DNA from 4 places in the Dickeya dadantii NCPPB 898 genome. Region 1 is predicted to be linked to each of the others. Evidence: predicted binding sites of a transcription regulator. Region 1 holds the regulator's gene; each other region holds the start of a gene.
The links. The regulator PurR, encoded in region 1, represses purine synthesis genes. The targets are predictions, from matches to a motif close to CANGCAAACGTTTGCNTG.

Region 1 (7,933 bases):
GCTATGAACGCATTGTTTTACCAAAACTGTCAGGGCGACAGCGGGGACGAATATTAACGGGCTATAGCGCCGCTGGCAAGGGAAAAAACGCAAAATTCCCGTCAGATCACACTGAGTGACGCGCTTGTAAGCAGAGCGCCGAAAAAAACGGCGCTCTGCCGCCATCAACGAGCCGCCCGCGCCAGAATGCGCGTCGGCGATTGACGTTGCACCCAACGGATCCGTAGCACCATCATCGTGGCGGAGGAGGTCAGGCCGATGATGAACCCCCACCAGAACCCGGCCGGCCCCATGCGCGGCACCAGCATGTCGGTCAGCGCCAGCGTATAGCCGCTGGGCAGCCCCAACAGCCAGTAGGCGATAAAGGTGATAAAGAAAATGGCACGGGTATCTTTGTAACCGCGCAGCACGCCGCTGCCAATAGTCTGCACCGCGTCGGAAACCTGGTAAACCGCCGCCAACAGCATCAGGTGCGAGGCCATCGCCACCACATCCGGGTTTTTGTTGTACAGCATGGCGATGGGTTCACGCAGCGTGATGGTAAAGATAGCCGTACACATCGCCAGCAACACGCCGGTGGCGATGCCGGTACGTGCCGCCACCCGGGCGGCTTCCACCGAGCCTTCGCCCAGCCGATGACCGACGCGAATGGTGGCGGCGACGCCGACAGACAGCGGCAACACGAACATCAGCGAGCTGAAGTTAAGCGCGATCTGGTGGCCCGCCACATCCACCACCCCGAGCGGCAACACCAGCAGCGCGACAATCGCAAACAACGTCACTTCGAACAGCAACGCCAGCGCGATGGGCAACCCCATGCCTGACAGGCGCTTGAGTACGGCCCAATCCGGCTTTAATTGGGTTTTGAACTGACGAATATCTTTCAGCCAATAGGCGTGGCGGGAATAGGCCGCCATCATCAACATCATCATCCAGTATACGGAGGCGGTCGCCACCCCGCAGCCGACGCCGCCTAACTCCGGCATACCGAGCTTACCGTGAATGAAAACGTAGTTGATGGGAATGTTGATTAGCAGACCGATAAACCCGATCACCATCCCCGGCTGGGTTTTGGACAATCCTTCACACTGGCTGCGCAGCACCTGGTAGAACAGATAGCCGGGGACGCCCCATAGCAGCGCGTGCAGGTATTTCACTGCCTTGTCGGCCAGTTCCGGCGCACCGTCGTGCATCAGGTTAATGACGTATTTCCCCTGATAGAGCACGACCATGGTCAGGATGGAGATAGCCGCCGCCAGCAAAAACGCCTGCTGAGTCTGATGCGCGATGCGGTCGCGGCGTCCGGAGCCGTTGAGGTTAGCCACTACCGGCGTCAGCGCCATCAGCAAACCGTGACCGAACAGGATCGCCGGCAGCCAGATGGACGTGCCCACCGCCACCGCCGCCATATCGGTGGCGCTGTAGGAGCCTGCCATGATGGTATCCACCACACCCATTGAGGTTTGCGACACTTGCGCGATGATGACCGGAATAGCCAGCGCCAGCAAATGGCGGGCTTCTGATAAGTACTTCTGCACGAAAACACCTTCCTAAAGCAGGATGGAGAGAGACCTCTAATACAAGAGAGAAAGGCAATCATCCTTTATTTATGCAAAAAAAGATGAAGCATTGTAACGATTTGCCAACGGTAAACCAATGGCCGGCTGACCAAGAGTGATCCCGTTTGGTTTTCCTGAGGATATGGTGCAAACTGCCAGACATTAGTGAACGTTGTCTCTCCCGAGCGCAGACTCGCCGCGTTCACGTTTATTACTGATCAGGAGGCAAGACCAGCACCATGTTTACCGGTATTGTTCAGGGCACGGCGACCGTCGTGTCGATTGATGAAAAACCCAATTTTCGCACTCATGTCGTTCAACTGCCCACCGAACTGTTGCCGGGGCTGGAAACTGGAGCTTCCGTCGCGCACAACGGCTGCTGCCTGACCGTCACCCAAATCGATGGCGACCGGGTGAGTTTTGACCTGATCAAGGAGACGCTGCGACTGACTAATCTGGGTGCAGTCAACGTCGGCGATCGGGTTAATGTGGAGCGCGCCGCTAAATATGGCGATGAAATCGGCGGGCATGTGATGTCCGGCCATATTATGTGTACGGCGGAGATCGTCAAAATCCTGACGTCGGAAAATAATCACCAGATCTGGTTCCGGTTGTCTGATGAATCGCAGATGAAATATGTGCTGCACAAAGGCTTCATCGGCATTGACGGCATCAGTCTGACGGTGGGGGAGGTGACCCGCAGCCGTTTTTGCGTGCATCTGATTCCGGAAACGCTCCAGCGCACGACGCTGGGTCAGAAACGGCTGGGCGATCGCATCAATATCGAAATCGACCCGCAAACCCAGGCCATCATCGATACAGTCGAGCGCGTCCTGGCGCGTCAGGCGCAGCAGGCTGCTGCACAGGCGGAGCAGGGCGAATAAGCACTTTCTTCCCTGGCACGTTCTCCCATCATGAAAACCGGCAGCCTGGCTGCCGGTTTTTTGCTATCGGGATGTGGATTCGCCGGGGGCCAGGATTATCTGGGGACTCGCAAGCCGCCCTCTACACCGCCCACACTGAATACTATTTGCCAGAGTTGGAGATCACGTGCGCGAAACGCGCCGGCACAGGCGTTGAGGTAGTAGCAGAACATCCTATGGAAGCGATCGGAGTAACGTTCTGACAACGTTGGCCAGTGTTGCTGGAAACGATCATACCAGGCCATTAGCGTACGATCATAGTCTGCGCCGAAATTGTGCCAGTCTTCCATCACCAGATAGGGTTCGCTGGCCTGGGCGATATGCTTTATTGAAGCCACGCAGCCGTTGGGGAAGATGTACTTGTCGATCCAGGCGTCTACATTTAGTCTGGCGTTGTTCGATCCGATGGTATGCAACAGAAACAGGCTGGTGGATTTGAGGTTTTTTCTCACTATCTGGAAAAGGGTATCGTAATTTTTCGGGCCGACATGCTCAAGTAGGCCAACAGCAGTGATACGATCGAACTGCCAGTTCATATCGTTCATATCGCGATAGTCCTGCAGCAGAATAGTGACATCCAGATCCTGACAGCGCTGCTGTGCCAGCGTCTGCTGTTCGCGGGATATGGTAACGCCGGTGACGCTGACGCCGTAATGGCGGGCGGCAAATTCCGCCAGCCCGCCCCAGCCACAGCCGAGATCCAGCAGAGTCATGCCGCGACGCAACTGCAGCTTTTCGCAAATCAGGCGCAGCTTGTCTTGCTGCGCCTGTTCCAGCGTTTCGGCCTGTTTCCAGTAACCGCAAGTGTATTGCATGTAGGGGTCGAGCATCATGGTGAAAAGATCATTACCGAGGTCGTAGTGCTCCTTGACCACGAGCCGGGCCCGGCGGCGAGACTGCCGGTTGGTCAGCCGTGCCATCAGGATCCGTAGCGTATCTTGCCAACTGTGAGGAAGCCGTTTTTCCAGTCCGGCACTTAACACGCGGTGGAAAAATATGTCCAGCCGTTCACATTCCCACCAGCCATCCATATAACTTTCGCCCAATCCTAGCGAGCCTTCACGTAGTATGCGTTTGTACATACCGGGATTTTTGACCTGAATATCAAACGGGCGTGAACCGTTAATGACGATGTCGGCAGCCGATAGCATTTCATTGACAATCCGGAACCAGGATAGGTTAGCTGCATCCAGCTCCTCCACATAAGATAAACTCATAACTTCTCCCTACCTTGCCGGAAAATACCTGTGCAAGGAACACATTAGACAAATGTACCCACAGAGGGCATTCGGTGGACTCAATCCATCGTCAGCCCTTGGATGTCCCAGAGGAAATAAGAGAAAAGCGGTACGAAAGGCGTCTATCCCTGGCCGTAAGAAAAAGATGCGGCGGTCAACAGACCGTATAGAAACGAAGGCGATGCGTGATGCCGAAAGCATCGTCTGCTCATAATTATTGTCGTTAAAGACAGTGAGGAGTGTATGACTGCTTTAACCCGACGACAAGAATTCGTTGGGTTAAAGCAGCACGTTAAGTCATGTGTTCAGCTGCGATAGCACGCGTCGTCGCCATGTGTGGCGCGGGATGCCGCCTGATTGAAGAGCCAAACCGAGATATAACAGAATCGTCTGAATTTTAACGACGGTAATCGAGGAACGGGCCGTCGGCGACGGAGCGGCGTTCGATCAGGGTCGGATGCACTTCGATGGTCTGGGCTTCCTCACGTTTGCTGGTAATGCGGTCGAGCAACATGGAAAACGCCGCCTGCCCCAGCCGCTCCTTGGGCTGGTGAATGGTGGTCAGCGCCGGGGTAAAATACCGGGAGTGACGAACATTGTCATAACCGATCACCGAAATATCCTGCGGTACGCGCAGCCCCAGCTCGTCGGCGGCGCAAATGGCGCCCATCGCCATGATGTCGCCGCCGCAGAATACCGCCGTCGGCCGCTGTTTCTGGGCCAGAATCTGGTGCATCGCTTTGTAGCCGGATTCCGGTTCGAAGTCGCCCTGAACCACCCATTCTTCCCGTAGCGGAATGTCGGCTTCTTTCAACGCTTTCAGGAACCCCAGGTAACGCCCGCTGCCGGTATTGCGCCCCTGAGAACCGGGAATGGCGCCGATGTCGCGGTGGCCGCGCTCAATCAGGTAACGTCCGGCCATATAGCCGCCGGCAAAGGCGTTATCGATGATGGTATCGGTAAAATCGCTGTGGGCTTCGCCCCAGTCCATCACCACCATCGGGATATGGCGGTAATCCTCCAGCATGGACAGCAGTTCCGGCGGATATTCGGCGCACATCACCAACAGGCCGTCGACTCGTTTTTGCGCCAGCATGGAAAGGTAGGCGCGCTGTTTGTCCTGATTATTATGGGAGTTGCACAGGATCAGCGTGTAGCCTCTGGCGTAGCAGCTGTTTTCCACCGCTTCGATGATTTCGGCGAAATAGGGCGCCTCGCTGGATGTCGCCAGCAGGCCGATGGATTTGGTGTGGTTGACTTTCAGGCTGCGGGCCACTGCACTCGGCGAATAATGCAATTCATCGATGGCCGCGCGCACCGCAGCCTTGGTCTCTTCGGCGACGAAACGTGTTTTATTGATCACGTGTGATACGGTTGTGGTCGAAACGCCCGCGCGTTTTGCCACATCTTTGATCGTTGCCATCTAAAGTGACTCCTGAACTCATCTGTTACAGTAGGTTGTCTGTTACAGCAGTAAATATGTTGTTAATCGTTTGCCTGCGTGAATTCATCTCCTGCCGGACAACAAGGCAACATTTCAGGAGGAGACATGCCGAGGTGTGTAGCTTGAGGGGAGGGCTGACGCTTCGACCAACGCAGTGTATACAGTAAACTGCGGATTTTGGCCGATTTAGAGCAAAAGTGGAAGAGGCAATTCGTTTTATCTCTGTGACGCAGAAAGCGGTTTTTTGACGCCGCTCGGGTGATAATACACCTATGCTTTATGATGTTTCCCCACCTGCCGGGATCGGGGTTTGATTCAGACATGACGGGATGACGGCGATCATCGGTCACATACAGGAGAATACTATGGATACTAATTTGAAAATGTCGCTGTTCACCACAGTGGCTTCACTGGCAGTGATCATCATCTTTAGTCTGAGCGCGGTGCTGAACTGACGGCGTGGCGCTAACGGCGCCTGGATCGTCAGCGACACATTCGTCGCTGTCAACGGCAGGTACCAGAAAACGGCTATCGAAAAATAAAAAGGGGCGCGATGCCCCTTTTGCCGTATTTGGATAGCGTCATTCCAGCGGAAGCGCTTTAACGCATGGTAATTGTTTAACGCATGGTAATTGTTTAACGCATCGTCTTCGGCGTGACCACGCGACGGGCGCCGACGTAATGATCCTGCCAGTAGTCTTCGCTCAGCTTGCTGATTTTGATATCAGCGCCGGAACGCGGCGACTGGATGAAACGACCATTGCCGAGATAGACGCCTACATGGTCGGCAGCACCGCGGTTGGTTATCCGAAAGAACACCAGGTCGCCGCTTTCCAGTTCGCTTTTCTTGATAGGCGCGGCGTCGCGCAGATGGAACATCTCATTGGCGGTACGCGGAATCGTGATTTTCACCACATCTTTATAAGCGTAATACACCAGCCCGCTGCAATCGAAACCGGAGTAGGGGGTCGCACCGCCCCAGTGGTAGGGTTTGCCGATCTGGCTCATCAGCTTGTTCATGGCGGTCAGTTTGGCATGCTGATAGCGCTTTTGGTGAGCGGCGCTGATGGTCAGCGAGGCTTTATCTTGCTTGCCTTTTTTGCTCTTGCCGTGTGGTGATAGGGTAGCGGTTTCGTCGACGGCGGCAGGTTTGCCTTTTTTATTTGCCGTTTTGGCAATAACGGTTTCATGCGTCTTGTGACTGCTCTTCGCCTGTGCCGGAGCGTCCTTTTTCGTGGTTTTGCCGGCTGGCGTTTTAGCCTGCACGCTTTTTTCCTGCGTCGGTTTCTTGCTGGTTGCGTGGGCTGAGGTCGTGGTTGTCACCGGTTTTTTATCGTTGTGCGGTTTGACGTTTTTATCGTGAGCGGCGGTGGGTTTGGCAGGCGCGGTTTTGGCGGTTTTTTCCGGCTTTTTGTCATGAGTGGGCGCCGCACCCTTTTTGGTATTTTTAGCAACCTTGCTTTTTTTGGATTCCTCAATAGCTTTATTCGCCGTTTCCACGCCGGTTTTGCGCGGAAAAACCGCAGCGCTATGTGGATTAGCCTGTGCCAGGTTAAAAAACAGGTTACTGAAAAATAATAAAAAGAGCGTAATAAATAAACGCATGATAATTCTGACCGAATGTTGTCCTCAATCGTTCAATCTTTACAGTATTCCCGAAAATGACCTGATAAAAAAGTGGGGAATAAGGCATTGTTACTACAAAATAGTGAGAAAACGTTAACAACGATGCCTGCTGCTTAATTATCAGCCGATTCGGTGCTGTTTTGTTCTGGCTGACGCTCAGCTGGATAAAACCCTACAAAAGATAGCGTTTTTTTGTGGCCGTCGCTATCGTTAGAATACAAAGCAACAGAAGCGGCACGGCACGGTATGCCGCGAGTCATATGAACAGCCGTTGACGGGCTGCTCATCACGCCCTTGAGGAAGCAATAAAATGACGACAACGACACTTGAAAAAATTCAGCTTCAGATCGCTGAAAACCCGATTCTGCTGTACATGAAAGGCTCGCCCAAATTGCCGAGCTGTGGTTTTTCTGCCCAGGCGGTCCAGGCGTTGTCGGCGTGTGGCGAGCGTTTTGCCTATGTGGATATTCTGCAAAACCCGGATATCCGCGCCGAATTGCCCAAATACGCCAACTGGCCGACTTTCCCGCAGCTGTGGGTGGATGGCGAATTGGTCGGCGGCTGCGACATCGTGATTGAGATGTACCAGCGTGGCGAACTGCAGCAACTGATTAAAGAAACCGCCGACAAATACCGCTCCCAGCAGGCGGAACAGCAGTAATCCTTCTCTCTATCAGGCAGCCCGGCATCAGGCAGCCCGGCGCTGCCTGATATCGTTTTAATCGTTACGATTATGATGCTTTGATGCCGCAGGGTATTGGCACGACCACCGGTGTTCGCGCCGGCTTACCCTTCACTGCCGACGGCCAGCGGCGTTTCGGTATCGGTTCCTGAGGCCAGCGGCCAGCCGCCCATGCGCTTCCAGCGATTGACCAGTTCACAAAACAGCTGCGCTGTCTGTTCGGTGTCATAGAGCGCTGAGTGCGCCTGGCTGGCGTCGAACGGGATCTCCGCTGCAATACAGGCTTTGGCCAGCACCGTCTGCCCCAGCACCAGCCCGCTGAGCGCGGCGGTGTCAAAGGTGGCGAAAGGGTGGAATGGGTTACGTTTCAGGCCGCAGCGTTCTGCCGCCGCCATCAGAAAGCTGTGGTCGAAGGTCGCGTTATGGGCCACGATGATGCCGCGATTGCAGTTCTGATCTTT
Region 2 (7,933 bases), 420 kb from region 1:
GTCGCCTCTGGCCACGTGGCTTAACTATCTTGAACACCTACACTTTCAGACCATCGACCTCGGTCTGGATCGCATCCAACTGGCGGCGGAACGCCTGCACCTGCTGCAACCGGCTCCTCGCGTGTTTACCGTGGCCGGCACCAACGGCAAAGGCACCACGTGCTGCACGCTGGAATCCATTTTGATCGCCGCCGGGCTGCGGGTTGGGGTGTACAGTTCACCACACCTGCTGCGTTATACCGAACGGGTGCGCATTCAGGGCCGCGAATTGCCGGAGTCCAGCCACGCCGAGGCATTTGCCGCGATCGAGGCTGGTCGCAACGGCACGTCGCTGACCTATTTTGAATTCGGCACGCTGGCGGCGCTGTGGTTGTTTAAGCAGGCGCAACTGGATGTGGTGATTCTGGAAGTCGGGCTGGGCGGCCGTCTGGATGCCACCAATATTGTTGATGCCGATGTCGCGGTCGTGACCAGCATCGCGCTGGATCACACCGACTGGCTGGGTAACGACCGGGAAAGCATCGGCCGCGAAAAGGCGGGAATTTTCCGTGGGAACCGGCCGGCCGTCGTGGGCGAACCGGATATGCCGGCATCGATTGCCGCCGTCGCGCAGGAAAAAGGCGCGCAGCTGTTCCGGCGCGGATCTGACTGGCAATTCTCATTGCAGGATGACGGCTGGCGTTGGCAGGGCGGCGATGTGCATTATGAAGGATTACCCGTTCCAACCGTTCCGCTGGCGAATGCGGCGACCGCTCTGGCGGCGCTGCAGGCCTCCGATATCACGCTGACCGTTGACGCCATTTATCAGGGGTTACGTCAGGCGCAATTGCCGGGACGTTTCCAGATTGTGAGCGAAAAGCCGTTGCTGATTCTGGATGTCGCGCATAATCCTCATGCCGCGGCCTATCTGGCCGCGCGGCTGGCTGATTTACCGCACGCCGGCCGGGTACGGGCGGTGATTGGTATGCTGGCGGATAAAGACATCCCCGGTACGCTGGCGCATCTTAAGCCGCAGGTGGATGTGTGGTATTGCGCTCCGCTGGAGGGGCTGCGCGGCGCCGATGCCGGGTTGCTGGCCACGCATCTGGAGAGCTGTACGTCATTCCCGGATGTTGCGACGGCCTGGCGGCAGGCGATGCAGGACGCCGGCGAAGATGATGTAGTCATTGTTTGTGGTTCTTTCCATACTGTCGCGCATGTGATGGAAGCGCTGGACGGGAGCGGAACGCATGGCGAGTAAATTTCAGAATCGCCTGGTAGGAACGGTTGTACTGGTGGCGCTGGGGGTGATCGTGCTTCCCGGCCTGCTGGATGGTAAGAAAAAACATTATGAAGATGATTTTGCCGCTATCCCGTTAGTTCCCAAACCGGGCGATACACTGGAAGCGGAGTCGATGCCGCCGATAAATCAGTCGTTGTCGGCCCAGCCGCCCGAAGGGGCCGAGGCGGCGATGCAGAGTAAGAATGAGTCCACCGCTGAAGAGCCGGATTCAACGCAATCCTCCGCTCGTCACGGTGCGTCTCAGCCGTCGTCTTCCCGCCCGGCCGCAACGCCGGCGCCGGTGGTGACCGAACCACGCCCGCCGGTACAGCAAGTGGCACCGCCGGCGATGAAGGCGCAACCGGCCAAGCCTGAAGTCAAAAAACCGGAAACCCGGCCGAAGCCCGAGGCGAAAGCCCGAGGCGAAAGCGGCTGAAAGTGCGGCTGAAAGTAAACCGGTCGACACTCGCGTGGCGGAAGCTAAAACGGAAAACAAGGCGCCGGAAAGCAAACCGACGCCTCAGGAGCAGCAGGCGCCGGCCGGTCAGGCTTTTGTGGTGCAGTTGGGCGCGCTGAAGAATGCCGATAAGGTCAATGAGATTGTCGCCAAGCTGCGTCTGTCCGGTTATCGGGCCTATACCGTGCCGTCGGCGCCGGTGGCGGGGCAGATTACCCGTATCTACGTCGGGCCGGATGCCTCGAAGCAGAAACTGCAGTCGGCGCTGGGCGAGCTGCAGCAGCTTAGCGGTCTGAGCGGGCAAGTCCGGTCGTACAGCGCGCGCTAAGGCGACGAATCAGGAATACCAGCAGGGGTAGGGGAGCGAAGCGACCTTGCCCCTTTATTTTGTGGGCGGAACACGGGGGCGTCATCGGCGGCGCGCGATGGACAAGGGCGCTATCCGCGTGGCGGCGAAAGGTTTTTTTTATTTCTTCGCCTATCGAAAAAATCGGCGGGAAATACGCTACGCAAACGTTTTCTTTTTCTGTTAGAATGCGCCGCGAACAGGATGACCGGCGCTGCGATTGTCATCGTTCATTATTAGGATAGTTCATGGTTTGGGTTGATTACGTCATTATCGGTATTATCGGATTCTCGGCTCTGGTCAGTCTCATCCGGGGGTTTGTACGTGAAGCGCTGTCACTGGTGACCTGGGGGGCGGCGTTCTTTATCGCCAGCCACTACTATGCCTATCTCGCGGTCTATTTCACGCGGTTTAATGATGAGCTGGTGCGCAACGGTATCGCCATTGCCATTCTGTTTGTTGCGACGTTGATTGTGGGCGCTATCGTTAATTATGTGATCGGTTCGCTGGTTGAACGCACCGGATTGTCAGGCACTGACCGGGTACTGGGCATTTGCTTCGGTGCATTGCGCGGTGTGCTGATTGTCTCCGCGCTGCTGTTCTTTCTGGATACCTTCACCGGTTTTTCACAGAGTGCTGACTGGAAGCAGTCCCATTTAATCCCGCAGTTCAGTTATATCATCAGGTGGTTTTTTGACTACCTGCAAAGCACGTCGAGTTTCTTGCCGCGGCACATCTAGCCGCGGTAGCGCTGATGAGGAAAAGACCACATGTGCGGTATTGTCGGTATCGCCGGTTTTACACCGGTCAACCAGTCGATTTATGACGCGTTAACGGTGTTGCAGCACCGTGGGCAGGATGCCGCGGGCATCGTCACCATTAATGATGCCAACTACTTTCGCCTGCGCAAAGCTAATGGCCTGGTGAAAGATGTGTTTGAAGCCCGGCACATGCAGCGGTTGCAGGGCAACATGGGGATTGGCCACGTGCGCTATCCCACCGCAGGCAGCTCCAGTGCCTCAGAGGCTCAGCCGTTTTACGTCAATTCCCCATTTGGGATTACGCTGGCTCATAACGGTAACCTGACCAACGCCCACGAACTGCGCAAAAAGCTGTTTGAAGAAGGGCGCCGTCACGTCAATACCACCTCGGATTCCGAAATCCTGCTGAACGTGTTCGCCAAAGAGCTGGATCGTTTTCAGCACTATCCGCTGGAAGCGGACAATATTTTCGCCGCCGTGGCGGCGGTGCATCAGCAGATTCGCGGCGCTTATGCCTGCATCGGCATGATCATCGGTCACGGTATGGTGGCGTTCCGTGATCCGAACGGCATTCGCCCGCTGGTGATCGGCAAGCGCGAGCTGCCGGATGGCCGCAACGAATACATCGTGGCGTCGGAAAGCGTGGCGCTGGATACGCTGGGCTTTGAGTTTTTGCGCGATGTGGCGCCGGGCGAAGCGGTATACATTACCGAGAACGGCCAGCTGTTCACTCGTCAATGCGCAGAAAACCCGAAGAGCCACCCGTGCCTGTTCGAATATGTCTATTTCGCCCGTCCCGATTCCTTTATTGACAAAATTTCGGTCTACAGCGCCCGCGTGCGCATGGGCCAGAAACTGGGCGAGAAGATTGCCCGTCAGTGGGAAGAGCTGGATATCGACGTGGTGATTCCGATTCCGGAAACGTCCTGCGATATCGCGCTGGAAATCGCCCGCATCATCAACAAGCCGTACCGTCAGGGGTTTGTGAAGAACCGCTATGTCGGCCGTACCTTTATCATGCCGGGCCAGCAAACCCGCATTAAATCGGTACGCCGCAAGCTGAACGCCAACCGGGCGGAGTTCCGCGGTAAGAACGTGTTGCTGGTGGACGACTCCATCGTGCGCGGCACGACTTCTCAGCAGATCGTGGAGATGGCGCGTGAAGCCGGCGCTCGTCGGGTTTATCTGGCCTCGGCCGCGCCGGAGATCCGTTTCCCGAATGTGTACGGTATCGATATGCCGAGCGTCAACGAACTGATCGCTCACGGCCGCGAAGTGGAAGAGATTCGGAAGATCATCGGCGCCGATGCGCTGATTTTCCAGGATCTGGATGACCTGATCGAGGCGGTGCGCGAAGACAACCCGGAAATCGTTCAGTTTGAATGTTCGGTATTCAACGGCGTCTATGTCACCAAAGACGTGGATCAGGACTACCTGGACTATCTGGAGGCACTGCGTAACGACGATGCCAAGGCGATGCGCAGCCAGAATGAAGTCGAAGATTTGGAAATGCACAACGAAGGGTGATAATTGATCGCCGCTCGTGGTTAAAAAAGGGAGCGCAGGCTCCCTTTTTTTGTCGCTGTTATTCTTGCCAATCCTCCGGTGATGCGGCAAAGTCAGCGCACATGTTTTGCCGTCTCTGTTGCGGTGGGTCTGAGAGGTGAGAATGAAGCGACTGATTGTCGGTATTTCCGGCGCCAGCGGCGTGATATACGGGGTGCGGTTGTTGCAGGTGCTGCAGCCGGTTGCCGGGATTGAAACCCACCTGGTGATGAGCCCGGCGGCCCGGCAAACGCTATCGCTGGAGACGGATTTGACCGTGCGCGATGTACAATCGCTGGCCGATGTGGTGCACGATTCCCGCGATATCGCCGCCAGCATCTCGTCAGGCTCGTTCAAAACGGCCGGTATGGCGATTCTTCCCTGTTCTATCAAGACCCTATCCGGCATTACCCATAGTTATACCGACAGCCTGCTGACCCGTGCGGCGGACGTGGTGCTGAAAGAGCGTCGCCCGCTGGTATTGTGCGTGCGGGAAACGCCGCTCCACCTCGGTCATCTGCGCTTGATGAACGCCGCCGCCGAAATGGGCGCGGTGATCATGCCGCCGGTGCCCGCATTTTATCACCGCCCACAAACTGTGCAGGATATCGTCGATCAGACCGTCAATCGGGTGATTGATCAGTTTGACATTGCGCTACCCCAGGATCTGTTTACGCGCTGGCAGGGCGCGTAAACACCTCATTTGTAATAACAAGCCATGCCGTCACGTCGCCGGTCTGCCCGGCGCAGATGTGATGTTTTGCACCTTTTTGTGGCGCGTTGTTTTTTATGGTGCGCCGATATGCACCAATATTGTGCAAAAAATGCAAATCACCGTTGCCTGACTGCTTATCCCGATAGCATGAGTTGACATAATTCATTGATTACATTGATGCGACTATCATGATCACCACACCTGATTTTATGCAGAATTGCATATTCTTTATGGCATAAAATTTGCTATGTTTTGACAAACAACGTGCGGATTAACGCACACGGCAAACGTATTCATCACAACCATTTCGCGGTCAGATTTCACTAATCACTTAGGCATACACAATCATAAAATAAGGGTAACGCAATGAAAAAAATGTTGAAACTTTTGCCCCTGGCGTTGGTATTCGCAGCAGGCAGTGCCCTCGCCGAGGTTCCGAAAAACATCAAGATTGGCACCGACCCTACTTATGCACCGTTTGAATCCAAAGACGCCAGCGGCCAACTGGTCGGGTTTGATATCGATCTGGCAAAAGAGTTGTGCAAACGCATCGAGGCAAACTGCACGTTCGTCGAGAGTGATTTTGACGCGCTGATCCCGTCGCTGAAAGCAAAGAAAATCGACGCCATTATTTCTTCCCTGTCGATTACTGAGAAACGCCAGCAGGAAATCGCCTTTACGGACAAACTGTACGCGGCTAATGCCCGCCTGATCGCCAAAAAGGGATCGCCGATTCTGCCGACGCTGGAGGCGCTGAAAGGTAAGCGTGTCGGCGTACTGCAGGCATCCACGCAGGAATCTTACGCCAACCAGTACTGGCAGCCGAAAGGCGTCGATGTCGTCGCCTATCAGAATCAGGATCTGATCTATGCCGACCTGACCGCCGGCCGTATCGACGCTGCGTTCCAGGATGAAGTGGCGGGCAGCGAAGGCTTCCTGAAACAGGCCGCAGGCAAAGAGTACGCGTTTGCCGGCCCGGCGGTGAAAGACGACAAACTGTTCGGCGTGGGCACCGGCATGGGGCTGCGCAAGAACGAAACCGAACTGAAAGCCGCGCTGGATAAAGCCTTTGCGACCATGCGCAAAGACGGCACCTACGACAAGCTGGCCAAGAAGTACTTTGACTTCGACGTCTACGGCGAATAAACCGTCCTGGTTAACCTCAACCTCTGCCTGCTCCGTGCAGGCAGATGTGTGTCTTTTCTGAGCGGATTGATGTAATGCTTTATGGCTATTCCGAATTAATCATGGATGGCACGCGCATGACGCTGCAACTGGCGTTGTGCTCGCTGGTGCTAGCGCTGCTGATCGGTCTGGTGGGGGCGGCGGCAAAACTGTCGTCCAATCGAGTGTTGTCCGGCTGTTTTTCCGGCTACACCACCCTGATTCGCGGCGTGCCGGACTTGGTCCTGATGCTGCTGATTTTTTACGGTCTGCAGATGGTGCTCAACAGCCTCACCGAGACGCTTGGCCTGGATCAGATCGATATCGACCCGCTGGCGGCGGGGATTATTACGCTGGGATTTATTTACGGCGCTTATTTCACCGAAACCTTCCGCGGTGCTTATCTGGCGGTGCCGCGCGGCCAGATTGAGGCGGCGGTGGCGTTTGGTTTTACGCCGATGAAAGTGTTCCGCCGTATTATGTTTCCGTCGATGATGCGCTTTGCGCTGCCGGGAATCGGCAACAACTGGCAGGTGATTCTCAAATCGACCGCGCTGGTGTCGCTGCTTGGGTTGAGCGACGTGATAAAAACGACCCAACTGGCCGGAAAGGGAACCCATCATCCGTTCTTTTTCGCTATTGTGGCCGGCGTGCTGTATCTGATTTTTACCACCCTGTCCAACGGGGTGCTGTGGTGGCTGGAAAAACGCTACTCGCAGGGAGTCCGGAAAGTAAATTATGAGTGAGATTCTGCAACAATACTGGCAGGCCCTGCTGTGGAGCGACGGCTATCGCCTTACCGGGCTGGCGATGACGCTGTGGTTGCTGATTGTGTCGGTGACCATCGGCGGGTTGATGGCGGTTCCGCTGGCGGTAGCCCGCGTTTCTCCCCGTCGTCGTTACCGGTTGCCGGTGTGGGCCTTTACCTATGTGTTTCGCGGCACGCCGCTGTATGTGCAACTGTTGGTGTTCTACTCCGGCGTGTACAGCCTGGAAATCGTGCGTGGCACCGATCTGCTGAACGCGTTTTTTCGCAGCGGCCTGAATTGCGCCATTCTGGCGCTGGCGCTCAATACCTGCGCCTATACCACTGAAATCTTCGCCGGCGCCATTCGTTCGGTGCCGCATGGCGAAATCGAAGCCGCGCGCGCCTACGGTTTTTCGCGTTTCAAACAGTACCGCTGTGTTATTTTGCCGGGCGCGTTGCGTATTGCGCTGCCCGCCTACAGCAACGAAGTCATCCTGATGCTGCATTCCACCGCGCTGGCCTTTACCGTAACGGTGCCGGATTTGCTGAAAGTGGCGCGCGACATCAATGCCGCCACCTACCAACCGTTTTACGCCTTTGGCATCGCAGGCGTGATGTATCTGGCGGTATCGTTCGTGCTGATCTCGTTGTTCAGAAAGGCCGAGCGCCGCTGGTTACGGCATCTTCATACCCGTTCATCCCATTAAACCGTGCAGGAACAGACAAAGCATGCAGAATAATAAGCTGATGGTGACGGAATTACGTAAGCGTTATGGTCAGCATGAAGTGCTGAAAGGCATTTCATTACAGGCTAAAGCCGGGGACGTTATTTCCATTATCGGGTCATCGGGGTCGGGTAAAAGCACCTTGTTGCGCTGTATCAACTTTCTGGAAAAACCCTGTGAAGGGTCGATCCATGTGAATGGTCAGGAAATT
Region 3 (7,933 bases), 1.5 Mb from region 1:
TGGCGAACAAGTTAATTTGGCCGACTTCCAGGGACAGCGGGTATTGGTGTATTTCTATCCCAAGGCCATGACGCCAGGTTGCACCGTGCAAGCCTGTGGGCTTCGCGATAACATGGACGAACTGAAAACGTTCGGCGTTGAAGTTCTTGGCATCAGCACCGACAAACCGGAAAAATTGTCCCGTTTTACTGAAAAAGAGCTGCTGAACTTTACCCTGCTGGCCGATGAGGATCACCAGGTAGCGGAGCAGTTCGGCGTCTGGGGTGAAAAAACCTTCATGGGGAAAACCTATGACGGTATTCACCGGGTCAGTTTTCTGATCAATGCCGAGGGCAACATCGAAAAAGTATTCAATGATTTCAAAACCAGTAACCACCACGACATCGTGCTGGATTACCTGAAAGGCGCCTGAGCCTTTTCCTTCCCGATTATTGCCGGTGCAGCGTCTGATGCGCCGGCAAACTGACTCCCGCGCCGCATTTTCCGTTTTTACCCCCGTCTTTTTCCCCTGCCCGTGTTTCATTGTCTGTCGCCGCTGGCTAAGATAATGACAATTCTTTCAGGCTGTTCAGAAGGTTGTATCCGTTATGTCCTATCGGCTCAAACAGACGGTCATCGCCATGCTGGCAGGTGTGTTGCTGAGCGCAAGCCCGCAGGGTTTCCCGGCCGGCACGCAGGAAAACCTGCCGGACATCGGCACCACCGCCGGCGGAACGCTCAGCATCAATCAGGAACTGGTGATGGGGGACTTTTACCTGCGCCAGTTGCGCGCCGGCGCGCCGCTGATTAACGACCCGCTACTGATGCAGTACATCAACCAACTGGGCGGGCGGCTGGTCAAATCAGCCGATTCCGTGCGTACGCCGTTCCATTTCTTTCTGGTCAATAACGACGAAATCAACGCCTTCGCCTTTTTCGGCGGCAATGTGGTGCTGCACTCCGGGCTGTTCCGCTACGTAGAGAATGAAAGCGAGCTGGCCTCGGTGCTGGCGCACGAAATCTCCCACGTGACTCAGCGTCATCTGGCGCGCGCGATGGAAGCCCAGAAAGCCAACGCGCCGCTGGCCTGGGCCGGCGCTTTCGGTTCGCTGCTGCTGGCGATGGCGAATCCGCAGGCCGGGTTCGCCGCGCTGAGCGGCACGCTAGCCGGCGCGCAGCAAAGCGTCATCAGCTTTACCCAGTCCAACGAACAGGAAGCGGACCGCATCGGGATTCAGGTGCTGCAACGCGCCGGATTTGACCCGCAGGCGATGCCCAATTTCCTGCAACGGCTGGCGGATACCTCCCGCTACGCCACCAAACCGCCGGAAATGCTGCTGACGCACCCGTTGCCGGAAAGCCGGTTGTCGGACGCCCGTAACCGCGCCAACCAGATGAAATCGGTCCCGATGCACTCCTCGCAGGATTTCCTGTTCGCCAAGGCTCGCGTGCTGGGCATGTACGGCTCGCAGGACAACCCGTATGGCGCCGCGTTGCTGGACAACTGGGCCAAAGGCAACGCGCGCGAGCAGCAGGCCGCCCAATATGGCCGCGCGATCCGCGCCTATCAAACCAAGAAATACGATGATGCGCGCGCCACGCTGCAACCGCTGCTGGACAAGTCGCCGTCAAACCCCTGGTTTCTTGATCTGATGACCGATATTGATATCGGCCAGCAGCGAGCCGATCAGGCAGTCGTCCGCCTGCAGAAAGTGCCGGATGTGCAAGACAACCCGGTGCTGCAACTCAACCTGGCCAACGCGATGGTGGAAAGCCGCAAATCTGCCGACGCCATCCGCATTCTGCGCAAATACACTTACGCCCACCCGGACGATCCGAACGGCTGGGACTTACTGGCGCAAGCTTCCGCCGCGCAAAACATGCGTGGAGAAGAATTGTCATCCCGGGCGGAAAGTCTGGCGCTGAACGGCAAGCTGGACCAGGCTATCCGCCTGCTGAGCAACGCCAGCTCACAAAGCAAACTCGGCAGCCTGGATCAGGCGCGCTACGACGCGCGCATCGATCAGTTGCGCGCGTTGCAGCAACGCTTCCGCCCTTACGAGAAATCCTGAAAAAGGTGAGTTAAATGAGTAAACCGGTGACCATTTATCATAATCCGCGCTGCTCCAAAAGCCGCGAAACCCTGGCCTTGTTGCAGCAACAAGGCATCGAACCGGAAGTGGTGCTGTATCTGGAGACGCCGCCGGATGCCGCCACGCTGGGTAAGCTTCTCAAACAACTGGGATTCGCCAGCGCGCGCGAACTGATGCGCCGTAAAGAAGATCTGTACCGAGAACTGAATCTGGCCGGCGACAGCCTGACGGAAGCGCAACTGATTCAGGCGATGGTAACCCACCCAAAGCTGATTGAACGCCCGATTGTGATCGCCAACGGCAAGGCTAAGCTCGGCCGCCCGCCGGAGCAGGTGTTGGATATTCTGTGACGGGCAGCGTCACAACCCGAGGATCTCTTTGACGAAAGGAATCGTCAGCTTACGCTGGGCGGTGATGGAAGCGTGATCCAACTGATCCAGCGTCATGAACAGAGTACGCATTTCCCGATCCAGCCGTTTAAGCAGAAAACGGCTGACATCTTCCGGCAGTTCAAAACCACGCAGTCGGGCGCGCAACTGCAACGCTTCGCCTTTCTCTTCATCCGACAGCGGCTGCAGCCGGTAAATCTGCCCCCAGTCGAGACGTGACGCCAGATCCGCCAGTTGCAGATTGATTTGACGCGGCGGCCGATCGCCGGTGATCAGCAGCCGGGTGCGCCCGCCTTCCTGAATACGGTTGTACAGATTGAACAGCGCCATTTCCCACGCTTCATCGCCGGCAATCGACTCGATATTGTCGATGCACACCAGCGCCAGTTGCTCCATTCCTTCCAGCACCTCCGGGACAAAGTAGGCGCGTTTATCCAGCGGCACATAGCCGACCGCACTGCCGAGACGAGATAGTTCAGCGCAGGCGGCATGCAGCAAGTGGCTACGCCCGCCGCCTTCGCGCGACCAAAAATAGATGTAGCTGCCATGTTCCTGATTCAGCGTCGTGTGGATAGCGGCCAGCAGAGACGTGTTTTCTCCCGGATAGAAACTGGCAAAGGTTTCGTCATCGGGTAAATAGAGTGGCAATGATAACTGTGCCGGAGTGTTCAGAAGCACCTCAAACCAAACGGGCAGGAAAACGGATCAAGTTTAGCATAGAAACCTTTTGCGATTGAACCGTCAACCGGCCGCTTCGCCGCATGGCCCGCCAGCGCACCGGCGGGCCATAAGATTACCGAGCGGAAGCCTGATCGTCCGCCTCGTCAATCACCTCTTCTTCTTTACGGAACAGGCTGATGACACGGAACAGCAGGCTCAGGAACACACCGACCACCGTCGCCAGCGCCATGCCTTTCAGCTCCACGGCGCCCAGATGGATTTTCGCGCCGCTGACGCCGATGATCAGGATAACCGAGGTCAGGATCAGATTCTGCGCCTTGTTATAATCCACTTTGGATTCGATCAGCACCCGGATACCGGACGCGCCGATAACCCCGTACAGCAGCAGCGACACGCCGCCCATCACCGGCACCGGCACCGCCTGAATCGCGGCGGCCAGTTTACCCACGCAGGAAAGCAGAATCGCCAGCACCGCCGCCCCGCCGATCACCCAGGTGCTGTAAACCTTGGTGATCGCCAGCACGCCGATGTTCTCGCCATAGGTGGTATTCGGGGTGGAGCCAAAGAAACCAGACAGTATGGTGGACACGCCGTTGGCGAACAGAGAACGGTGCAGACCTGGATCGCGCATCAGATCTTTTTTCACGATATTGGCGGTCACCACCAGATGACCAATGTGCTCGGCAATCACCACCAGCGCGGCAGGCAGCACCGTCAGCATCGCCACCCACTCAAAACGCGGCGTGTAGAACGTCGGCAGTGCGAACCAGGACGCCTGGGCGATCGGCGCCAGATCCACCACGCCCATGACGAAGGAGAGCGCATACCCCGCCAGTACGCCGATCAGGATCGGGATAATGGCCAGAAAACCGCGAAACAACACGGAACCCAGTATCGTTACCGCCAGCGTCACCAGCGAAATGGTGACGGTTTTACCGTCCACGTCCGTGCCGGCGGCAGGCAACAAGCCCGCCATGTTCGCCGCCACACCCGCCAGTTCCAGGCCGATCACCGCGACGATCGCGCCCATCGCCGCCGGTGGGAAAATCACATTCAGCCAGCCGATTCCGGCCTTTTTCACCAGCAGCGCCACCAGGCAAAACAGCACGCCGCACAGAATGAAACCGCCCAACGCCACTTCATAGCCCAGCGGCAACAGCAACAATACCGGAGAAATAAACGCAAAGCTGGAACCGAGATAGGCCGGAATCTTGCCTCGACAGATAAACAGATAAAGCAGCGTGCCGATGCCATTGAACAGCAGTACGGTCGCCGGGTTGACCTTGAACAGAATCGGCACCAGCACGGTGGCGCCAAACATGGCGAACAGATGCTGGAAACTCAACGGTATGGTTTGCAGGAGCGGGGGGCGTTCACTGACGCCGATGGCGCGACGAGTCATCTTGTTTTCCTCTGTGTCTCAGACTGAAAAATACCGGGGAACCCGGCAGAAAGTTCAGCGCCGGCACACACCGGCGCAGAAAAAATGTCGCCATCCGTGGTATGCGCAGAACCACCCCGTCACGTCAGGAGCGGGCTGTGTCGTACGCAAAAAAAAGCCGACTCTGCAGTCGGCTGGCTATCATTTGGTACCAAACAGTTTATCGCCCGCATCGCCCAGGCCCGGCATGATGTAGCCGTGTTCGTTGAGGCCTTTGTCTATCGAGGCGGTGTAGAGTTCTACATCTGGGTGCGCTTTCTCCAGCGCGGCGATCCCTTCCGGCGCCGCCACCAGCACCAGCACTTTGATGCTGCGGCAGCCGGCTTTTTTCAGCAGATCGATAGTGGCGATCATCGAGCCGCCGGTCGCCAGCATCGGGTCCACCACCAGCGCCATACGCTCATCGATATTGGAAGCCAGTTTCTGAAAATAGGGTACCGGCTCCAGCGTCTGTTCGTCGCGGTACATCCCTACCACGCTGATGCGCGCGCTGGGTACGTTTTCCAGCACCCCTTCCATCATGCCGAGGCCGGCGCGCAGAATGGGGACGACGGTAATTTTCTTGCCTTTGATTTGATCGACTTCGACCGGGCCGCACCAGCCTTCGATGGTCACCTTTTCCGTCGCCAGATCGGCGGTGGCTTCGTAGGTCAGCAAGCTGCCGACTTCAGACGCCAGTTCGCGGAAACGCTTGGTACTGACATCGTGTTCGCGCATCAGACCCAGTTTATGTTTGACGAGCGGGTGTTTCACCTCGACGATTTTCATTACTCTTTCTCCCCATCGGCAGTGTACGGCCAAAAAAATCGCGGGATTATACCGCTTTTTCTCATGTACGCCATAGATTCAAGTCTGATCCAAATCAAGCCGAAACGGAAATTACCGCGCGCCACTCCGTACGTCGGCCGACGGTGGCCGTCATACCGGTTTGCCGAAACCGCTACACCGCAAACACACCGCTCGCAAACGTTTGCTTACGCTGTTAGAATTAGCGCGCTCCATTTTTTAAACCAATCGTAACCTCCGTGGGGACTTCCGCAGTGACCGATAAAACCTCTCTCAGCTATAAAGACGCAGGCGTGGATATTGATGCTGGCAATGCATTGGTAGACCGTATCAAAGGTGTAGTGAAACAGACCCGCCGCCCGGAAGTCATGGGTGGACTGGGCGGTTTCGGTGCCCTGTGCGCCTTACCGCAAAAATACCGCGAACCGGTACTGGTTTCCGGTACGGACGGTGTCGGCACCAAGCTGCGTCTGGCGATGGACCTGCAACGTCATGATACGATTGGTATCGATCTGGTGGCGATGTGCGTTAACGATCTGGTGGTACAGGGCGCCGAGCCGCTGTTCTTCCTGGATTATTACGCCACCGGCAAGCTGGATGTGGACACCGCCGCCCGCGTTATCACCGGCATTGCCGAAGGCTGCAAACAATCTGGTTGCGCACTGGTGGGCGGTGAAACCGCCGAAATGCCCGGCATGTACCACGGCGACGACTACGATGTGGCCGGTTTCTGCGTCGGCGTGGTGGAAAAAGCCGATATTATCGACGGCAGCAAAGTCCGTGAAGGTGACGCGCTGATCGCGCTGGCGTCCAGCGGCCCGCACTCCAACGGCTACTCGCTGATCCGCAAAATCCTCGAAGTGAGCGGCGCCAACCCGGAACAGGTTCAACTGGACGGCAAACCGCTGGCGGACCATCTGCTGGCCCCGACCAAAATCTACGTCAAATCGGTGCTGTCATTGATTGAAAACGTGGACGTACACGCCATCTCCCATCTGACCGGCGGCGGCTTCTGGGAAAACATCCCGCGCGTACTGCCGGAAGGCATGCAGGCGACCATCGACGAATCCAGCTGGCAGTGGCCGGCAGTGTTCGAATGGCTGCAGCAGAGCGGCAATGTTAGCCGTCATGAAATGTACCGCACCTTTAACTGCGGCGTCGGCATGATCATCGCCCTGCCGGCGGATCAGGCGGATAAAGCCATTGCTCACCTCAACGCCAGCGGCGAAACCGCCTGGAACATCGGCGTGATTACCCGCACCGACGGCGGAGAGACAGTGGTTATTCAGTGATGAAAAACATCGTTGTCCTGATTTCGGGTCAGGGAAGCAATCTGCAGGCGTTGATCGACGCCTGTCAGAGCGGCCGCATCGCAGGGCGAATTACCGCAGTATTCAGTAACAATCCGGACGCTTTCGGTCTGGAACGAGCGCGTGACGCCGGCATCGCCGCCCACGCGCTGTTGCCGGGCGATTACGCCAACCGCGCGGATTTCGACCAGGCGCTGGCGGCGGAAATCGACCAATACCAGCCGGACGTAGTGGTGTTGGCCGGCTACATGCGCATCCTCAGCACCGGGTTCGTGACGCGCTTCCTTGGCAAGATGCTGAACATCCACCCATCGTTACTGCCGAAATATCCCGGTCTGCACACCCATCGTAAGGCGTTGGAAAACGGCGACGACGAACACGGTACCTCGGTACATTTCGTGACCGAAGAGCTGGACGGCGGCCCGGTGATCCTGCAGGCCCGAGTGCCGATTTTCCCCGGCGATACCGAGCAGGACGTTCAGGAACGGGTGCAAACGCAGGAATACAGCATCTACCCGCTGGTGGTGGGCTGGTTTCTGGCTGGACGGCTGGCGTTGCGCGACAATCAAGCCTGGCTTGATGGCGAGGCCATTCCCGTCGGCGGTTACGCCGCCGAGTAAGCGTACCTTTTCCCTACTACGCTGGTTACCTACTCGCCCTGACGCTTTGTCGGGGCGTTTTCCCTGAGTGATACTCCTCCGACGAGCGTTGCCACACCTGGTCGCCGTCATTCTTGCCAGATAATGACCTTCGTCACAAAGGTTACAGAATTGTATGTAACCGCTTTCATTGCTGTGACCTGACTCACGCAGTCTCTCCATAACGCCTGACAGAATAGTCCGAACAGCTTGAGTGTCAGGGCCGCCCTCGTGAACTTTTTCTTCTGTGGTGAGTATTGATGATTACCATTCGTGATGTCGCGCGCCAGGCAGGCGTTTCCATCGCCACCGTTTCCCGCGTGCTCAACAACAGCAGCTCGGTCACCCAACAGACGCGCGAGCTGGTACTGCAGACGGTCGAGCAGTTGGGCTACCGACCCAACGCCAATGCGCAGGCGTTGGCTTCGCAGGTCAGCGACACCATCGGCGTGGTGGTGATGGACGTGTCTGACCCGTTCTTCGGCGCTATGGTCAAAGCGGTGGACACCGTGGCGCAGCGCCTGCAAAAACATGTGCTGATTAACAACTCCTATCATCAGGAAGAAAAGGAGCGGCACGCCATCGAAGTGCTGATCCGCCAGCGCTGTAACGCGCT
Region 4 (7,933 bases), 2.1 Mb from region 1:
ATGAAAAAGATGAACATCAAAAGGTGAAAAGCCGAGGCTGACGGTATCGCCAACCATCGGGGCGTCGCCGCGGTTTTTGCGGCTGTAGCGTAGTTCGCCGATCGGCGTGCTGATGTGCAGCAGATAGTCCGCGCCCATCAATTCTCGTTGCGTCACGGTGCCGGGCAGGCGCAGCATGTGCGGTTCGGTTTCCGGGGCATCGGTCAGGTGTTCCGGACGGATGCCGAAAAACACCTGCCGGAGCTGGCTGGCGTGCGGCGGCAGAGGAAGCGCTTGCTCACCCACCTGCACCGCGCCGCCAGCGCAAGGCAGCGTAATGATGTTCATGGCCGGCGAGCCGATGAAACTCGCCACGAACCGGTTGGTCGGGAAGGCATACAACTGCTCCGGCGTGCCGACCTGCTGGACTTCGCCGTGGTTCATCACCACGATGCGATCCGCCATCGACATGGCTTCGGTCTGGTCGTGGGTGACGTAAACGGTGCTGGTTTTTAGCTGCCGGTGCAGCGTCATGATGCCGTCGCGCACTTCGGTGCGCAGCCGGGCGTCCAGATTGGACAGCGGTTCATCCATCAGAAACAGTTTGGGGTTGCGGACGATGGCGCGCGCCATCGCCACTCGCTGGCGCTGGCCGCCGGACAGCTTGCCCGGTTTGCGGTCCAGCAGTTCGTCCAGTTGCAGCAATTGCGCCACTTTCTCCAGCCGGGGTTGCCAGCTTGCTTTCGGCTCATGGCGAATCTGCATGCCGAAGGTGATGTTGTCTTTCACCGTCAGGTGCGGAAACAGCGCATAGTTCTGAAAGATCATCGCGAAGTTGCGCTCGCGCGGCGACCGGGCGGTGATGTCGTCGCCATCCAGCCAAATCTCGCCGTCGCTTACCGTTTCCAGCCCGGCCAGCAGGCGCAGCAGGGTACTTTTGCCGCAGCCGGACGGCCCGACCAGTACCAGAAATTCGCCGTCGGCGATCTCCAGCGACAGCGAGCGCAGCGCCGGTTTGTCGTCAAATTGCTTGCTGACGTTGTGCAGTCGTAACATAGCCATTAACGCTCATCCACCGGGCAACTGATATTTTCGTCGTACAACCACGGGCCGGCGTAGTGCGACAGCGGATGCAGGTAACTGACCCACTGCTGGTCCACCTGACGGTGCATCAGGCAGGCGGGCGGCGACATGTCGTAGTAAGGGCGGGTGTCTTCGTGGTAGTAGGGTACCTGATGGACGGTACCCGGCACGGTGGCGATGACTGCCTGACGGTACTGCGTCATGATCAGGCAGTGGTTGTGCCCGCAGAAAATACGCACCAGCGACGGGAAACGTTCCACCAGCTCCAGCAGGCGGTGGCCGTTCTCGCAGGCGATGCGGTCCATCTGGGCGGAGCCGAGCGCGAGCGGCGGATGGTGCATGAACACGGCGGTAGGTTTGTCGTCACGCATCAGTTGCGCTTCCAGCCAGGTCAGCGTCTCTTCCGTCAGCCAGCCTTTGGAGGTGCCGGCGCGGCTGGAGTCGATGAACAGCAACCGGGTGGCGAAATCGTCAATCGCGTAGCGCATATTCTGCGGATCGTTGCCCAGTTGCGGACACAGTGGTTGCAGGTATTCCAGCAAGTGGGTCTTGTCGTCGTGGTTGCCGGGGATGATGAACAGCGGGTAGGTCAGATTACCGAGAATCTGGCGGGCCACCTGATATTCCGCCGGGCGACCGCAGTTGACGATATCGCCGCTTATCACCACCGCATCCGGGCGTTCGGTCAGGGCGTTAAGTTGCGACACCACGTCGGCGTTGCCGGCGTTAATGTCGATGAAACCGTACAGTTTTTGCCCTGAGCTGCGAAAATGGGTGTCGGAAATTTGCGCTAACAGCATGAAAAACTCCTTATTTTATCCCTGAGAAACCAAAGCTTCTCAGGAACTGTTTTTGGAAAACGATAAACGCCAGCATCAGCGGCAGACACACCATCAGCGTCCCGGCGCTGATCATCCCCCACTGGCCGCCGGATTCGGCGCCCATGGCGAACGACACCAGCCCGACGGTCAACACCTGTTTGTCCGGGTCGTTGAGCATCATCAGCGGCCACAGATACTCGTTCCAGTGATAGGTAATGCTGACGGTGGCGAACGCCAGAATGGAGGGCCAGGACATCGGCAGCAGCACGCGAAATAGCACCTGCCACCAGCGGCAACCCTCCATCAGCGCGGCTTCTTCAATCTCTTTGGGAATAGCCAGGAACGCCTGACGCATCAGAAATACGCCAAACGCCGAGGTGAAATAGGGCATCATCACGCCGGTCAGGGTATTGAGCAGACCGAATGCCTTCAGCGTCATCATGTTGGGCACCATCATCGCCACCGGCATGATCATCAACTGCACCAGAAACAGCAGGAAGAGCGTCTGCTTGCCGCGGAATTCGTGGCAGGCGAAGACATAACCGGCAGTGGTGATGGTCAGCAACTGGACGAAAAAGGTGCCGAAGGTAAAGAAAATGGTGTTGGCGTACAGGCTTATCCAGTCGGCGCTTTGCCAGGCGTCGCGGAAGTTATCCAGCGTCAGCGGCCAGCGCGGCAACAGCGACGCCATGCCCGCGCCAAAGGTGGTGGCGCTGAACGCCGACGAGAGCATCCAGATAAACGGGCTTACCCACAGCAGCGCGGCGCAGATCATCAGCAGGCTCAGGGTCGCGCGGCGCGACTGGCGCCAGCGCAGCCATGCCGGCAAAGGCGCGCGGGTGGAACAGGCCACGGCGGGGGAGATTTCAACGCTCATAATGCGCCCCTTTCTCAAGCACTTTCAGGTTAACCAGCGAGAAAACGAATAGCCCTGCCAGCGTCAGGAAGGTGGCGGCCGAGGCTTTGCCGAGGTCGTGGGTGTCCCAGGCCAGGTTCTGGATGTAATACAGCAACACCGTGGTAGCGTTGTCCGGCCCGCCGTGGGTCATCACCGCCACGTGGTCGATTTGGGTGATGGAGTAAATCAGCGCGGTAGTAATGACAAAGCTCAGCGTCGGGCGCAGCAGCGGTAGCGTGACCCGGAAAAACACCTGCGTCGACGAGGCGCCTTCCATAATCGCGGCTTCGCGGGTGGACGGCGGGATGCTTTGCAGGCCGGCCAGAAAGAACAGCATGTAGTAACCGGCGAATTTCCATACGCCAATCAGCGCCAGGGCGAGCAGGGCGCTGTTGCTGCGGCCCAGATAGTTGTTGTTCATCGGGCCGAACAGTTTGGTCAGATAATAATCCAGCAGGCCGATGCCGGGCATAAAGATAAACAGCCACAGCGCGGCGGCGCTGACCATCGGGATGATCATCGGGAAAAAAAAGGCGGTACGCAGCCAGCGGTTGACCGCGTGGTTTTCCCACAGCGCCACCGCCAGCAGCAACGCCAGCACCACGCCGGGGATCACCGTCAACAGGATATAAACCAGATTATTGAGCAGCGCGCGCCAGAATACGGCGTCATTCAGCAGGCGAGCAACGTTTCCCAAACCGACAAACGATGCGCCCGCGCCCGCCATACGGGTATCGAACAGGCTGTCATAGACGGATCGCAATAGTGGAAAATAGGTGAACAACAGCAGGAACAGCAAAGAAGGCGATAAAATCACCCAAGGGAGCCAGTTTTTTTGCATGGTGATGATTAATGCCAGTCAACGAGTTTCGTAAAACGGAAGGCATATGCTGCGCAGGGAATACTGCAAAGGCATGGCAGGTCGGTGACGATTTGGTGACGATGGTTTCCATAAAATAAAACTGTTGCTGACGGCTTGTACTGCGGCGGGAAAAAGCGGTTAATGAACCATTAACGGCTTTTATGGTTATTTACCGATTTATCCAGGAGGTTTTATGTCCGTTTCTGCAAGAAATCAGCTGAGTGGAACCGTAGCCCGCGTGGCGGAAGGCGCGGTCAACAGCGAAGTGGTGCTAACTCTGGAAAGCGGCGAACAGCTGACCACCGTGATTACCCGTAGCAGCGTGACGACGCTCGGGCTGGCGCCCGGTAAAGCGGCGCTGGCGCTGATCAAGGCACCGTGGGTGATTCTGGCCTCGGCCGATTGCGGCCTGAACTTCTCCGCCCGTAATCAGTTCAGCGGCGCGATTGACGACGTGGTCAAAGGCGCGGTGCACGCCACGGTGCATATCACCACCGCCAAAGGGCTGAAACTGACCGCCAGCGTCACCAACGAAAGCGTGGAAGAGATGGGATTGCAGGCCGGATCGGCGGTGATTGCCCTGATTAAGGCTTCCAGCGTCATTCTGGCGACCCGCGCCTAGATGGCGCGCGGCAGCGACATCGTCGCCGCACACAATCTTTACACTCGAATCCCTCCTTTCTTTGGTGGATTTCGGGTAATCTGAGTCGCTTTTTAGCGGCAGAGAGGCGCGGTGATAACCGAGCTGTACTTTGCCGCACGTTTCTCCTCTTTTTTCACATTGACTGTGTTTTCCTCCGGGTTGCCTGGATAACGACAATGTCGTGCATGGTTAGTTTGTTAAAACTGGCTGTCATGGCACTCAAGAAGATATTCATAATGACTCAACAAACCTTTACCAGGGAATTGTTCCACCCCCGCTACTGGCTGCTGTGGTTCGGCCTTGCCGTGCTGTTTCTGCTGGTGCAATTGCCTTATCCGCTGCTGATGCGGTTGGGCAGTTGGCTGGGGCGCAGCTCCCGTCATTTTCTCAAACGTCGGGTGAGCATTGCCCGCCGTAATCTGGAGCTCTGCTTTCCCGATATGCCGGCATCACAGCGCGAAGCGATGCTGAAGGCGAATTTCGCCTCGCTGGGGATGGCGCTGATGGAAACCGGCATGGCCTGGTTCTGGTCGGACAGGCGGGTCAGAGCGTGGTTCGAGGTATCCGGCTTCGAGAACCTTCAGCAGGCTGCGCGCGAACAGCGCGGCGTGATGGTGATTGGCATTCATTTTATGTCGCTGGAACTGGGCGGCCGCGCCATGGGGCTGTGCCAGCCGATGATGGCGATGTACCGGCGGCATAACAATAAGTTGATGGAACTGGTGCAGACCTGGGGACGCTCTCGCTCCAACAAGGCGATGATTGACCGCAAGGATCTGCGCGGCATGGTGCAGGCGCTAAAGAGCGGTGAAGCGGTATGGTTTGCGCCCGATCAGGATTACGGCCCGAAAGGCAGCGTGTTCGCGCCTTTCTTTGCGGTCGAGCAGGCGGCGACGACCTGCGGCACGTTCACCATTCATCGTCTGGCCAAACCGGCGATGATCACCACGGTGCTGATTCGCAAGCCGAATCGGCAAGGGTATCAACTGGTGATTGAGCCGGAACTGGAGGACTACCCGAGTCAGGATCAGCAGCAGGCGGCGCACTACATGAACCGGGTGATTGAGCGCGAGATCCTGCGTGCGCCGGAACAGTATTTGTGGCTGCACCGTCGCTTCAAAACTCGCCCGTACGGCGAGGCGTCACTGTATCGCTAAGGCCGGGCGCAAAAAAAAGTGGCTGCCCGAAGGCAGCCACATAAAAGGAGAGAATGACTGATGATTAACGAAACAGCGCGTAGGGATTAACACCGCGGTAGGTTTTGCCCAGCGCTTTTAGGATTTGAGTGATTTGACGGACAATACTCATGATGTTCCCCCCATACGCATAAAAGAATTAGTGGTTGAAAGTACCGAAGTTGATGGTGAAGTTTTCAAACATGGCGATAATTTTGTGCAGCAGTTTCATTGTCGTATTCCTCTATGTGATTCATTATTTCTGTGATGTTGTTCACGGTTTTAAAGATACACCCTGCTCAGGGAGTGGTCAACTTTTTTGTGATGCACATCACAAAAATATGAACATGTAGTCTGCTCTTCCTGAACCACGGTTTTATTTTCTTTCATACTCAAGATGTTGCTGTTCGAACGGTGGCGAGTGCTCGTTGGCTGACGATTGCGGCAACGGCATGCGGCGTTTGGTTGGCGTTATTTTCAGCGCGACTACGGCGTGAAAGCAGGGAATAGCAGTTGAAATGGATGTCCCGAAGGCAGGATAATCTGCCGCCTCAACAACAACTGGCAGGATTCAGCCGCTTTGTAACGCAACGGTTAATCGTTTGCGTGTCAGGCTGGAGTGGGAAAACGGCAGGCAGTCCGGCGTCTGGCAAGGGCGTCGAATTATACCGTTTTTACTGAATACTGGTCAGGTGCCGGTTACGGCGCTTGATAGCCAGGATGTTTGATAACCATAACGTTTGATAGCTATAACGTTTAATAACAACGACATTTCAGGGGATACACCATGTCCAATACCACTCGTCAGGCTGGCGATGCGGCCCGTCCCGCAGGCGCGCTTGATGCCTTTTTCAAGATTACGCAGCGCGGCAGCAGCGTTCGTCAGGAAGTACTGGCGGGCCTGACCACTTTTCTGGCGATGGTTTACTCGGTCATCGTCGTGCCGGGCATGCTGGGTAAAGCCGGTTTTCCGCCGGCGGCGGTGTTTGTGGCGACCTGTCTGGTGGCCGGGGTCGGTTCACTGCTGATGGGGCTGTGGGCCAACCTGCCGATGGCGATCGGTTGTGCGATTTCGCTGACCGCGTTTACCGCTTTCAGTCTGGTGCTGGGTCAGCATATCAGCGTGCCGGTCGCGCTGGGCGCCATTTTCATGATGGGCGTACTGTTTACCGCGATTTCCGCTACCGGTATTCGCTCCTGGATCCTGCGCAATTTGCCGATGGGCGTGGCGCACGGCGCCGGTATTGGTATCGGGTTGTTCCTGCTGATTATTGCCGCCAACGGCATTGGTCTGGTGATTAAAAACCCGATCGACGGCTTGCCGGTAGCGCTGGGGCATTTCACCGCGTTTCCGGTGGTGATGTCGCTGATCGGTCTGGCCGCCACCATCGGTCTTGAAAAACGCCGCGTACCGGGCGGGATCCTGCTGGTGATCGTCGCCATTTCGGTCATCGGCCTGATTTTTGACCCTAACGTGAAATATCAGGGGCTGTTCGCCCTGCCGAGCCTGACCGACGCTAACGGTCAGTCGCTGATTTTTAGTCTCGATATCAAGGGCGCGTTGCAGCCGGTGGTGCTGCCGAGCGTGCTGGCGCTGGTGATGACGGCGGTGTTTGATGCCACCGGCACCATTCGCGCGGTAGCCGGGCAGGCCAACCTGCTGGACAAAGACGGCCAGATTATCAATGGCGGCCGTGCGCTGACCGCCGACTCCGTCAGCAGCATTTTCTCCAGTCTGGTGGGAACATCGCCGGCGGCGGTCTACATTGAATCCGCCGCGGGTACGGCCGCAGGCGGCAGAACCGGCCTGACCGCGACCGTGGTGGGTGTGCTGTTCCTGTTGATCCTGTTCCTGTCGCCGCTGTCCTATCTGGTGCCGGCCTATGCGACGGCGCCGGCGCTGATGTATGTCGGGCTGCTGATGCTGAGCAACGTGTCCAAACTGGATTTCAACGACTTTGTGGACGCCATGTCCGGTCTGGTGTGCGCGGTATTCATCGTGCTGACCTGTAACATCGTTACCGGCATCATGCTGGGCTTTGGCGCGCTGGTGTTGGGCCGCCTGTTCTCTGGCGAGTGGCGCAAGCTGAATGTCGGCACCGTGATTATCGCCGTGGCGCTGGTAGTGTTTTACGCTGGCGGCTGGGCGCTCTAAGCCGTCCGCACCGCATCATGCTCTAAGGGGAACCGCGGTTCCCCTTTTTTATTCCTCTGTTATTTCTCTGTGCCGAAAACGCGGTTTTTTTTGTCTTCGATTCCTGTTCATTGCTTTGTATCTTGTTATTATTTCAACAGATCATCCACCGGATGGTGCAGTCGGCGCCCGATGGCGGCTACCCGGCGTCCTTTCATGTAACGGCAAGCAACCAGGGAACACATGGAAATATTTTTCACCATTCTGATTATGACGCTGATCGTCTCTCTTTCAGGCGTAGTGACGCGCATCCTGCCTTTCCAGATACCGCTGCCGCT

Region 2: a site for PurR is predicted at 2,225-2,242, ahead of cvpA (colicin V production protein). Genes of this name have one in related genera too.
Region 3: a site for PurR is predicted at 5,543-5,560, ahead of purM (phosphoribosylformylglycinamidine cyclo-ligase). Genes of this name have one in related genera too.
Region 4: a site for PurR is predicted at 6,053-6,070, ahead of DDA898_RS03855 (NCS2 family permease). Genes of this name have one in related genera too.

What each region holds. Positions count from the first base shown of each region.
Region 1 covers NZ_CM001976.1:2,831,676-2,839,608, reverse strand. Annotated here, with positions in the region: tRNA gene DDA898_RS12935 (tRNA-Val) at 1-11, opposite strand, end outside; gene DDA898_RS12930 (MATE family efflux transporter) at 165-1,538, opposite strand; gene DDA898_RS12925 (riboflavin synthase) at 1,799-2,443, shown strand; gene cfa (cyclopropane fatty acyl phospholipid synthase) at 2,539-3,699, opposite strand; gene purR (HTH-type transcriptional repressor PurR) at 4,118-5,143, opposite strand; gene cydH (cytochrome bd-I oxidase subunit CydH) at 5,530-5,619, shown strand; gene DDA898_RS12910 (C40 family peptidase) at 5,801-6,769, opposite strand; gene DDA898_RS12905 (Grx4 family monothiol glutaredoxin) at 7,101-7,451, shown strand; gene rnt (ribonuclease T) at 7,577-7,933, opposite strand, start outside.
Region 2 covers NZ_CM001976.1:3,251,553-3,259,485, reverse strand. Annotated here, with positions in the region: gene folC (bifunctional tetrahydrofolate synthase/dihydrofolate synthase) at 1-1,240, shown strand, start outside; partial or broken gene dedD (cell division protein DedD) at 1,230-2,046, shown strand; gene cvpA (colicin V production protein) at 2,313-2,804, shown strand; gene purF (amidophosphoribosyltransferase) at 2,835-4,352, shown strand; gene DDA898_RS14635 (UbiX family flavin prenyltransferase) at 4,495-5,064, shown strand; gene DDA898_RS14630 (hypothetical protein) at 5,042-5,251, opposite strand; gene DDA898_RS14625 (lysine/arginine/ornithine ABC transporter substrate-binding protein) at 5,452-6,231, shown strand; gene DDA898_RS14620 (histidine ABC transporter permease HisQ) at 6,306-6,995, shown strand; gene DDA898_RS14615 (ABC transporter permease) at 6,988-7,704, shown strand; gene hisP (histidine ABC transporter ATP-binding protein HisP) at 7,727-7,933, shown strand, end outside.
Region 3 covers NZ_CM001976.1:1,283,636-1,291,568, reverse strand. Annotated here, with positions in the region: gene bcp (thioredoxin-dependent thiol peroxidase) at 1-412, shown strand, start outside; gene bepA (beta-barrel assembly-enhancing protease) at 588-2,051, shown strand; gene arsC (arsenate reductase (glutaredoxin)) at 2,066-2,422, shown strand; gene hda (DnaA inactivator Hda) at 2,432-3,139, opposite strand; gene uraA (uracil permease) at 3,255-4,544, opposite strand; gene upp (uracil phosphoribosyltransferase) at 4,725-5,351, opposite strand; gene purM (phosphoribosylformylglycinamidine cyclo-ligase) at 5,624-6,661, shown strand; gene purN (phosphoribosylglycinamide formyltransferase) at 6,661-7,299, shown strand; gene galS (HTH-type transcriptional regulator GalS) at 7,578-7,933, shown strand, end outside.
Region 4 covers NZ_CM001976.1:729,897-737,829, forward strand. Annotated here, with positions in the region: gene DDA898_RS03825 (ABC transporter ATP-binding protein) at 1-1,035, opposite strand, end outside; gene gpdQ (glycerophosphodiester phosphodiesterase GpdQ) at 1,041-1,862, opposite strand; gene DDA898_RS03835 (carbohydrate ABC transporter permease) at 1,873-2,760, opposite strand; gene DDA898_RS03840 (carbohydrate ABC transporter permease) at 2,750-3,622, opposite strand; gene DDA898_RS03845 (TOBE domain-containing protein) at 3,837-4,265, shown strand; gene lpxP (kdo(2)-lipid IV(A) palmitoleoyltransferase) at 4,520-5,443, shown strand; gene DDA898_RS03855 (NCS2 family permease) at 6,249-7,616, shown strand; gene DDA898_RS03860 (Na+/H+ antiporter) at 7,839-7,933, shown strand, end outside.